DNA from 2 places in the Thalassobacillus sp. B23F22_16 genome. Region 1 is predicted to be linked to the other one. Evidence: predicted binding sites of a transcription regulator. Region 1 holds the regulator's gene; the other holds the start of a gene.

Region 1 (4,222 bases):
GAAACTGGACAAAGCTCTGGCGAAGAAGATCTTTGACGGCAGGGTGGACACGGAACCGATTGATGGTTCGATAGCTGGGCTCATAACCCTGAGCCAGCCACATCATGCGCACACTATCCTTGATCAGCCCTTCGATTTTTCTTCCTGAGAACACGGATTGGGTGTAGGCGCATAAAATGACCTTCATCATCATGCGTGGGTGATACGCCGGGCATCCCGTGTCACGCAGGAATGCTGAAAAGGCTTCATCCGGAATACTTTCCACCAACTCATGAACGGCATAGGCGATATCATTATCTTGTAGTTTCATTTCTACATCCATAGGCAAGATTACTTGGTTCATGTTATACTGTTTAAACATAAGGGCACCTCCGATGGTTATTGTGTGGTAACTTTAATTTTATCAGAGGTTGTCCTTATATTCTTATTAAAATAAAAGAAAACCATAAAAAGAGTGGTCCGCATCAAAATGATGCGGACCACTTTCTGTTTAAATTACTGGGTTTTGTCCCAGCCTCGTTGGATTAATGTTTCTTTTCGTTGCGTTGCATTCGTTTTACTTTTTCCGGTGTTACGTCATTTCCTTCCGGATCAACGACTTTCATACTTTTCAATTGGTTTTTGAAAGACTTCCGGACATTGCCGAGGTATTCTTGGCGTAATTGCTTTTGTTCGTCTTTCTCTGCTTTCGTAAGGGATTCTTTTTTCGATTTATTGGCTAATTCGTTTATACGATTTAGTTTATCTTTTGATAACATGCGTACACACTCCTTTTTGTGAGCCCTTAATTAAGAAAAGCCTGTTCTGTTCCCTCAAATACTTATAAAGGAATAAGTAGCTAAACTTCTCTCTAAGTGCTAAAAAGACAAGTGTCCTATGACCCTTGTCTTCTATATAATATTAACTTTTATCTTCTTCTTTTTCAAGTGAGATGTATTCACGGTAACGCCGGTGGACAGTCGCTTTGGAAACATCATAACCAAGCCCGCGCAAGGTGGCGGCAATTTCTTCGAAAGTCAACTTATTGGACCTAAGCCGGACAACTTCCTCTATCGGAAATTCAATCCGCTCCCTCCCTCTTGCCAGTTGCTGGTTGGAAAGATTCTTACCCGGGTCATAACCTCGTTCCATCGCTTTGTTCATGCCGCGCTTTATTTTCAGGTTATGGATTTTACGCTGGTACTCCTCCACAATACCTACTATCTGCAGAACCATGGAGTCGGATTCAGACAGCTGCAGCTCTCCCTGATGGGAAAGAGACCAGACATGCACGTCCATTTTGTTAAGCTGATGAAACAGCGCAATTTTTGTATTGCCCCGCCCTAAGCGTGTTTCATCCTGAATCAGCAAGCCTTCCGCCTGTCCATCCGAAAACCGGTCAAGCAACCGGAATACACCCTCACGCTCAATTTCGTATCCGCTCGCTTGTTCTTTTATTACGTCCACTACTTCCATGTCTTTCTGTTCGGCCATAGCAAGAAGCTCTGACTCCTGCCTGGCTAATGACGTTACCTGTGCTTCTTTTTCTGTACTTACCCTGCAATAAATGATTACGTTCATTCCTGCGACCCTCTCTGCTTGTTAATACGGATAATAAACTATAGACCTAATGTCAGCTGCTGATCGTCATGGCAGCATATAAGAATGCCAGACTCAAAATGAAAAGAATAATATAGGTCATGTCCAACTTAGACAGTTTATCAAACATTTTAACCCCTCCATACAGAACTTTTGTTCGCATTTGTTAATTTCATTATATACGAACATTCGTTCTTGTCAAGAAAAAATCGAACGAATGTTTGTATTGTGGAAATCATCATGGTACAATGTGGTTAATAAAAACATATGTACGAGGTGTGCTTATATGAGTAAATTATCGAAGCGGCAACAGGAAATATTGAAATTCATAAAAGAAGAAGTACTGGCAAAAGGCTATCCACCTTCTGTACGCGAAATCGGACAGGCTGTAGGACTGGCCTCCAGCTCCACGGTCCACGGCCACCTTGCGAGGTTAGAGAAAAAAGGATTCATCCGACGGGATCCAACAAAGCCTCGCGCTATTGAAGTATTGGAATTAGAAGAAGAACAAAATATTCCGAGAAGTGAAGCCTCCTATGCGCCGGTAATTGGTAAAGTCACAGCAGGCTCACCTATTACAGCAATCGAAAATATTGAAGAATATGTGCCGCTGCCGGAAAACCTGGCCGGCGGTGAAGAAAATACGTTCGTACTTGTAGTCGAAGGAGAAAGTATGATTGAAGCTGGTATATTGGATGGAGATATGGTCATCGTGAAACAGACACCAACCGCTCAAAATGGAGAAATAGTCGTTGCGATGACGGAAGACGAGGAAGCTACGGTCAAACGGTTCTTCAAAGAAAAAAACCATATCCGCCTGCAGCCTGAAAATGCTACGATGGAACCGATTGTCCTTCAGGAGGTATCCATTCTAGGAAAAGTAGTGGGGTTATACCGTTCGATCCATTAATACACCCTCCCTTATAATAAGTGTCAATCATAAATAAGCTTAAAAGGACAACCACCTAATAATAATAGCGGTGATTGTCCTTTTGTTTTGTATTAAATACTGAATCATTTACCTTAGAGGAATACCAAACTCAAGAATTACTATAAAGAGCGCTAATTTTGCGCTCATTTTTATCTATTCATAGACATAGGACTAATTAACTGAATTGTCTATATATTCTGACTATAACTTGATTTTCCACCTAACACTCCTTTATAATAACGTACAACAGTTATTAAAGAATGTGTTCATCATTATAAGGGAGGAATTGAATGAAGAAAGAGAACCTTCGCATGGTAGATATCACAGAGAGTATTAATGGAAAGTTAGAAGAAGGAAATATTAATTTATATCTTTAATAAGGAAAAAATCGGCCGGATTTTGATGACTGGCGGTGAAAATCGTTACGAAATGATAGAAGGTTTCAAATACCAAAAAGGAAAAATCTTTCGTATAAATAAAGTGAATGATATTCAGCAATACGTAAGTGATTGCGATCTTGGCTGGTGTTGAGCCATAAATAAAGCCATTGATGCAAAGCATCAATGGCTTTATTTTGATTAATATACGGAGATATACTGTTCACGTTCCCCAGGGTGGACTTGTGTACGGAATAGATTTTATGGATACAAAATATTCGTTTTTAATCATTTAAATACGATCATAATCAGTATACTTATCAAATAGTCTACCCTTTTAGTTAAGTAATACAAGGTGGAAACCTGCCTGATTTATAACTTCCCCCATCCTTCTGGTTCCACATTTTACGTTTATACTTATCTGAGTAATGATTAGCTTCGTTTCTTCGAGGTTTACAATGCTTTGCTTTTAACGCAATATAAACCTCCTTCAGTACTTGTATAGATTGGCATAAATGAATCGACCCAATGCCACATATGTAAATATCACCATCCGTTCATACAAAAACTCCTTATTTCTTATTCCGCTCCGTTAGTGAAAAAAAGATCGTCCGACTTGGACAATCTCCTCCTATCATGGAATAATGAGGCCAATCCAATACTTTAAATTGCCCCCGTTTCATTAAGACTCGATTTCAAGATAATCAGTCTTCTAATTTATTTGTAATCGCTATTAACATCTAAGCTTTTGATTGGAGAGAGTATTGAAACATCAAAACATTGCCTTAAAGAGATTTTACTCATATTATAATAAATTAACGCGGCGAATAATAAACAAGCTGTCGAGACTTACTCAACAGCCTAGAAAATTTATGGGAAAACTTTTAGCTTCTTTAATATGTAAACAATCCATCCAATGACAAGAAAACCCCCGACATACATAAGGATGGTATAAAAGAAATTCCATGTTTGATCATATTTTATTGTTTCTACTAGAAGAGCCAGCCCTTCTAAGCCCGTCATACCTCCGATGAATATAATATAGACCCAGAGGGGATTAGTGTTTTTGTACACCAGCATATAGGTGAACCAGGCTCCGGCGACAGTGAAGATTCCTAAATCTAAAAACAAGGAATCCAGTAAAACAATCGTCGGCATATGATTCACTTTCCACAGTCCCATATGAATGCCTGCCTGGTTCAAAACAACCGCAATCAATGCGGTAATGGGTGCCGTCGTATAAAAAATTTTGGGTGCTTTTTTATATAAATAAATGCCTATAATCCAAGGAAAGACAAAGCCTGCAATTATAATAAATACCATTTCTACCACCTCA
Region 2 (4,222 bases), on a different contig from region 1:
AGCCTTCTTTATCTGCATCAAGGATAGCAACAAGGGAAACTTCCGGAATATCAAGTCCTTCACGAAGCAGGTTGATCCCTACAAGAACATCATATTTTCCCAGTCGCAGATCACGAATGATTTCAATTCGTTCCAATGTTTTGATTTCCGAATGCAGGTAAGCTACTTTGATCCCAAGCTCCTTCAAATAATCCGTCAGGTCTTCCGACATCTTTTTTGTAAGGGTAGTAACCAATACCCGCTCGTCCTTATCGATACGCTTATTGATTTCACCAATCAAGTCATCAATCTGGCCTTTGATCGGCCGCACTTCAATTTCCGGATCAAGCAGGCCTGTCGGACGGATGATCTGCTCGACCATTTTCGGTGTATGTTCAAGCTCATAGGGACCAGGAGTAGCTGATACATACATGCTTTGGTTTACTTTACTTTCAAATTCTTCAAACCTGAGAGGACGGTTATCAAGCGCCGATGGCAAACGGAATCCGTGGTCGACAAGGACCTGCTTCCGAGCCCTGTCCCCGTTATACATTCCGCGAACCTGCGGAAGCGTCACATGAGACTCATCTACCATCACAAGAAAATCTTCCGGGAAATAGTCGATTAATGTATAGGGGGTCGCCCCTTCTTCTCGCAACGTCAGGTGGCGGGAATAATTTTCGATACCGGAACAGAAACCCATTTCCTGCATCATTTCCAAATCATAGTTCGTCCGCTGTTCCAGGCGCTGGGCTTCCAGTAATTTGTTCTCCTCCCGGAACTTCTTCAGCTGCTGTTCTAATTCCTTTTCGATATTTTTAATAGCAATTTTCATTTTCTCTTCACGGGTTACGAAGTGGGATGCCGGGAAAATGGCTACATGTTCCCGGTCGCCAATTATTTCCCCGGTCAATACATCGATTTCACGAATCCGATCGATTTCATCACCAAAAAACTCGACCCGGATGGCATGCTCTTCCCGGGATGCCGGTATGATTTCCACCGAGTCACCGCGGACACGGAACGTACCGCGCTGGAAATCAATATCGTTCCGTGCATACTGAATATCGACCAGATCACGAAGCAATTCATCGCGTTCTTTTTCCATATCTGTACGGATGGAGAGCACCTGGCTGCGGTATTCATCCGGATTACCTAAACCATAGATACACGAAACACTAGCCACAATGATGACATCATTCCGCTCAAATAAGGCAGATGTCGCAGAGTGGCGCAGTTTATCGATTTCATCGTTGATGCTGGCATCCTTTTCAATAAAAGTGTCCGAAGACGGCACATACGCCTCCGGTTGATAGTAGTCATAATAACTGACAAAATACTCGACCGCATTATTCGGAAAAAACTCTTTGAATTCACTATATAATTGACCAGCCAACGTCTTGTTATGAGCAATGATAAGCGTCGGCTTGTTCACTTGCTGAATCACATTCGACATGGTGAACGTCTTCCCGGTACCTGTCGCACCAAGTAAAGTAAGATGCTTCTCCCCCTGGTTGATCCGTTCTACCAGTTCTTTAATTGCATGGGGTTGATCCCCTTCTGGTTGATACTGTGAAACAAGCTCGAATTTGTTCTCGTTCTTCACAAAGCAACCTCCGTTCCTTGAATATACAACACTAGTTTACCACAATATTATACAATTCTAACATGAATACGAACAAATATTCGATTAAAATGTCTTTGGAACATATTTCTAACTTTATATTAGTTTTTTTGACTAAAAAATTCATTCCTTACACAAAAAGAAGCGAAACCCTAGTTTCGGGTATCGCTTCTTTTCTTTATTAATACGATTGATCGTACTGATTCACTTCAAACAAATCAATCAGATCGACATTAGGGTTTTTATCCTGGAACCAGCGCAGGGAGAAATCGTTTTTGAATAAAACTAGCGGGTTCCCTTCCCGGTCCTGGACAAGCATATTTCGTTCGTCGAACAGGGATTCATCCACCTGATCTTCTTTAAGCCAGCGTGGAATCCGCTCTCCCAGAGGCTGAAGTTCGACTTCAACATTATATTCGTTTTTCATCCGGTATTCGAAAACATCATATTGTAATTGACCAACGGCTCCAAGGATGTAATCCTCAAAGCGATAACGCTTGAACAACTGAATGGCGCCTTCCTGGACGAGCTGCTCAATCCCTTTTTTGAACTGTTTTGATTTCATGACGTTCTTTGCGGTAACTTTTTTGAATTCTTCCGGCGGGAACTGCGGCAGTTCGTCATATTCAAAGTTGGTTTTTCCCGTTAAAATTGTATCGCCGATCCGGTAGACATTCGGGTCATAGATACCAATAATGTCGCCGGCATAAGCTTCCTCTATTGTTCCTCTGGAGGAAGCGACAAATTGCTGAGACTGTGCCAGCTTAAAAGTTTTTCCCGTACGTCCCAGGGTTACGTTCATCCCTCGCTCAAACTTTCCGGAACATATCCGTACGAAAGCGACTCGGTCTCGATGCTGGGGATTCATGTTGGCCTGGATTTTGAAAATGAATCCAGAAAACTCCGGGTCGTCTGGTGACACGATACCTTCTGTGGAACGGCGCGGTGCCGGGGCAGGGGCCATGTCGATGAATGTATCGAAAAAGCCTTCTACTCCAAACGGCGCTAACGCGCTGCCGAAGAAAACAGGTGTCTGTTCTCCACGCATCACTTTTTCCATACTGAATTCGTCTCCCGCTTCATCAAGCAGCATCAATTCTTCTAGGGTTTCCTGATAGGTAGGGTGTTCGACTAAATCCTGGTGTTCCGGTTTTTCCAATTCCGAATAAGGAATATATGTTTCTTCCTCGTTGCCGCTATACGCGATGAATTGTTCATGATGCCGGTCAAATACACCAAGGAACCGCTTGCCCATACCTGCCGGCCATGTCATCGGATACGTTTCAATATCGAGAACTTCCTCGATTTCTTCCATCAATTCAAACGGCTCCCGACCTTCACGGTCCAGTTTATTAATAAAAGTGAAGATTGGAATTCCCCGCATTTTACAAACCTTAAACAGTTTCAAGGTTTGAGCTTCAATCCCTTTGGTGGCATCAATAATCATCACCACGCTGTCCACGGCTGTCAATGTACGGTACGTATCTTCACTGAAATCTTCGTGGCCCGGGGTATCGAGAATATTTACCTGATAATCCCGATATGGGAAGTTCATTACACTGGACGTTACAGAAATTCCCCGCTGCTTTTCAATTTCCATCCAGTCAGAAGTAGCGAACTTGCCGGATTTTTTTCCTTTTACTGTACCAGCGGAGCGAATCAGATTACCGAAGACTAATAATTTTTCAGTCAACGTGGTTTTACCCGCATCCGGGTGAGAGATGATAGCGAAAGTACGCCGTTTATTCATTTCTTCATTGATACTCATATTTATATCCTCCAATTTATCTTCTCTATAATTTTCATTCGTTTATCAGGCAGGATATAAAATCACATCGGTCTTTTCAACTCCATATTATTATTCCTCGCATAAATAAATCTTTCCATAATATTATGGAAAGCAAAAAAGCCGCACCCTGCATTCATGGCCAGGAGCGGCTTTGTGTATGACAACTCCATATCTTGAAAAATAGCACAAAACCGGTGGAAAATCAATCGGCCATCTGCCCATTCCACTCCGGTATCTCTCTGGCAGGTGGTGGTGCAAGATCGTTGTCCATAATCTTCAAAAAAACTTCTTCCAGGTTATTGGATTGATATGTCTGATATAAACCAGTAAGTGTATCATCCGCTTTAATTCTGCCATCAAACAACAGGACGACACGGTCAGCGATATCCACCACATCCCTCATGATATGACTAGTCAGCAGTACAGTTTTACCCTTACTTTTCAATAATCTCACCATATTCTTGAACTCCATTACCCAAAACGGGTCAAGCCCATTGGTCGGTTCGTCAAATATATAAAGTTCAACATCAGCCAGTAAGGCCTGGGCCAGATTAAGGCGCTGGATCATCCCTTTAGAGAAAGCACCTACTTTTTGATCCCGCTTCTCCCATAATCCCACTTCACGGAGAACTTCTCCCACATTCCTTTGAATTCTCTTATCGATAAAGCTACGATAATAATTAAGAATTTCGAGGGAATTCAGTTCTTCAGGAAATTCCATATGATCGGGCATAAATCCGTATGATTTGCTTTGATCCGCTTGATATTCCACCTTGCCTGTGCTTGCTTTTTCAATACCAGTCAACACACGTATCAGGGTGCTTTTTCCT

What was found. The regulator LexA, encoded in region 1, represses DNA repair genes until DNA is damaged. The targets are predictions, from matches to a motif close to CGAACATATGTTCG.
Region 2: a site for LexA is predicted at 1,655-1,668, ahead of uvrB (excinuclease ABC subunit UvrB). Genes of this name have one in related genera too.

The regions. Positions count from the first base shown of each region.
Region 1 covers NZ_JBIEKD010000002.1:243,427-247,648, reverse strand. The annotation lists partial or broken gene ACGTNI_RS03780 (transposase) at 1-361, opposite strand, end outside; gene ACGTNI_RS03775 (DUF896 domain-containing protein) at 525-758, opposite strand; gene ACGTNI_RS03770 (YneB family resolvase-like protein) at 901-1,560, opposite strand; gene lexA (transcriptional repressor LexA) at 1,865-2,488, shown strand; gene ACGTNI_RS03760 (DUF2553 family protein) at 2,867-3,040, shown strand; gene ACGTNI_RS03755 (hypothetical protein) at 3,757-4,209, opposite strand.
Region 2 covers NZ_JBIEKD010000025.1:43,439-47,660, reverse strand. The annotation lists gene uvrB (excinuclease ABC subunit UvrB) at 1-1,585, opposite strand, end outside; gene ACGTNI_RS16540 (peptide chain release factor 3) at 1,785-3,371, opposite strand; gene ACGTNI_RS16535 (ABC transporter ATP-binding protein) at 3,595-4,222, opposite strand, start outside.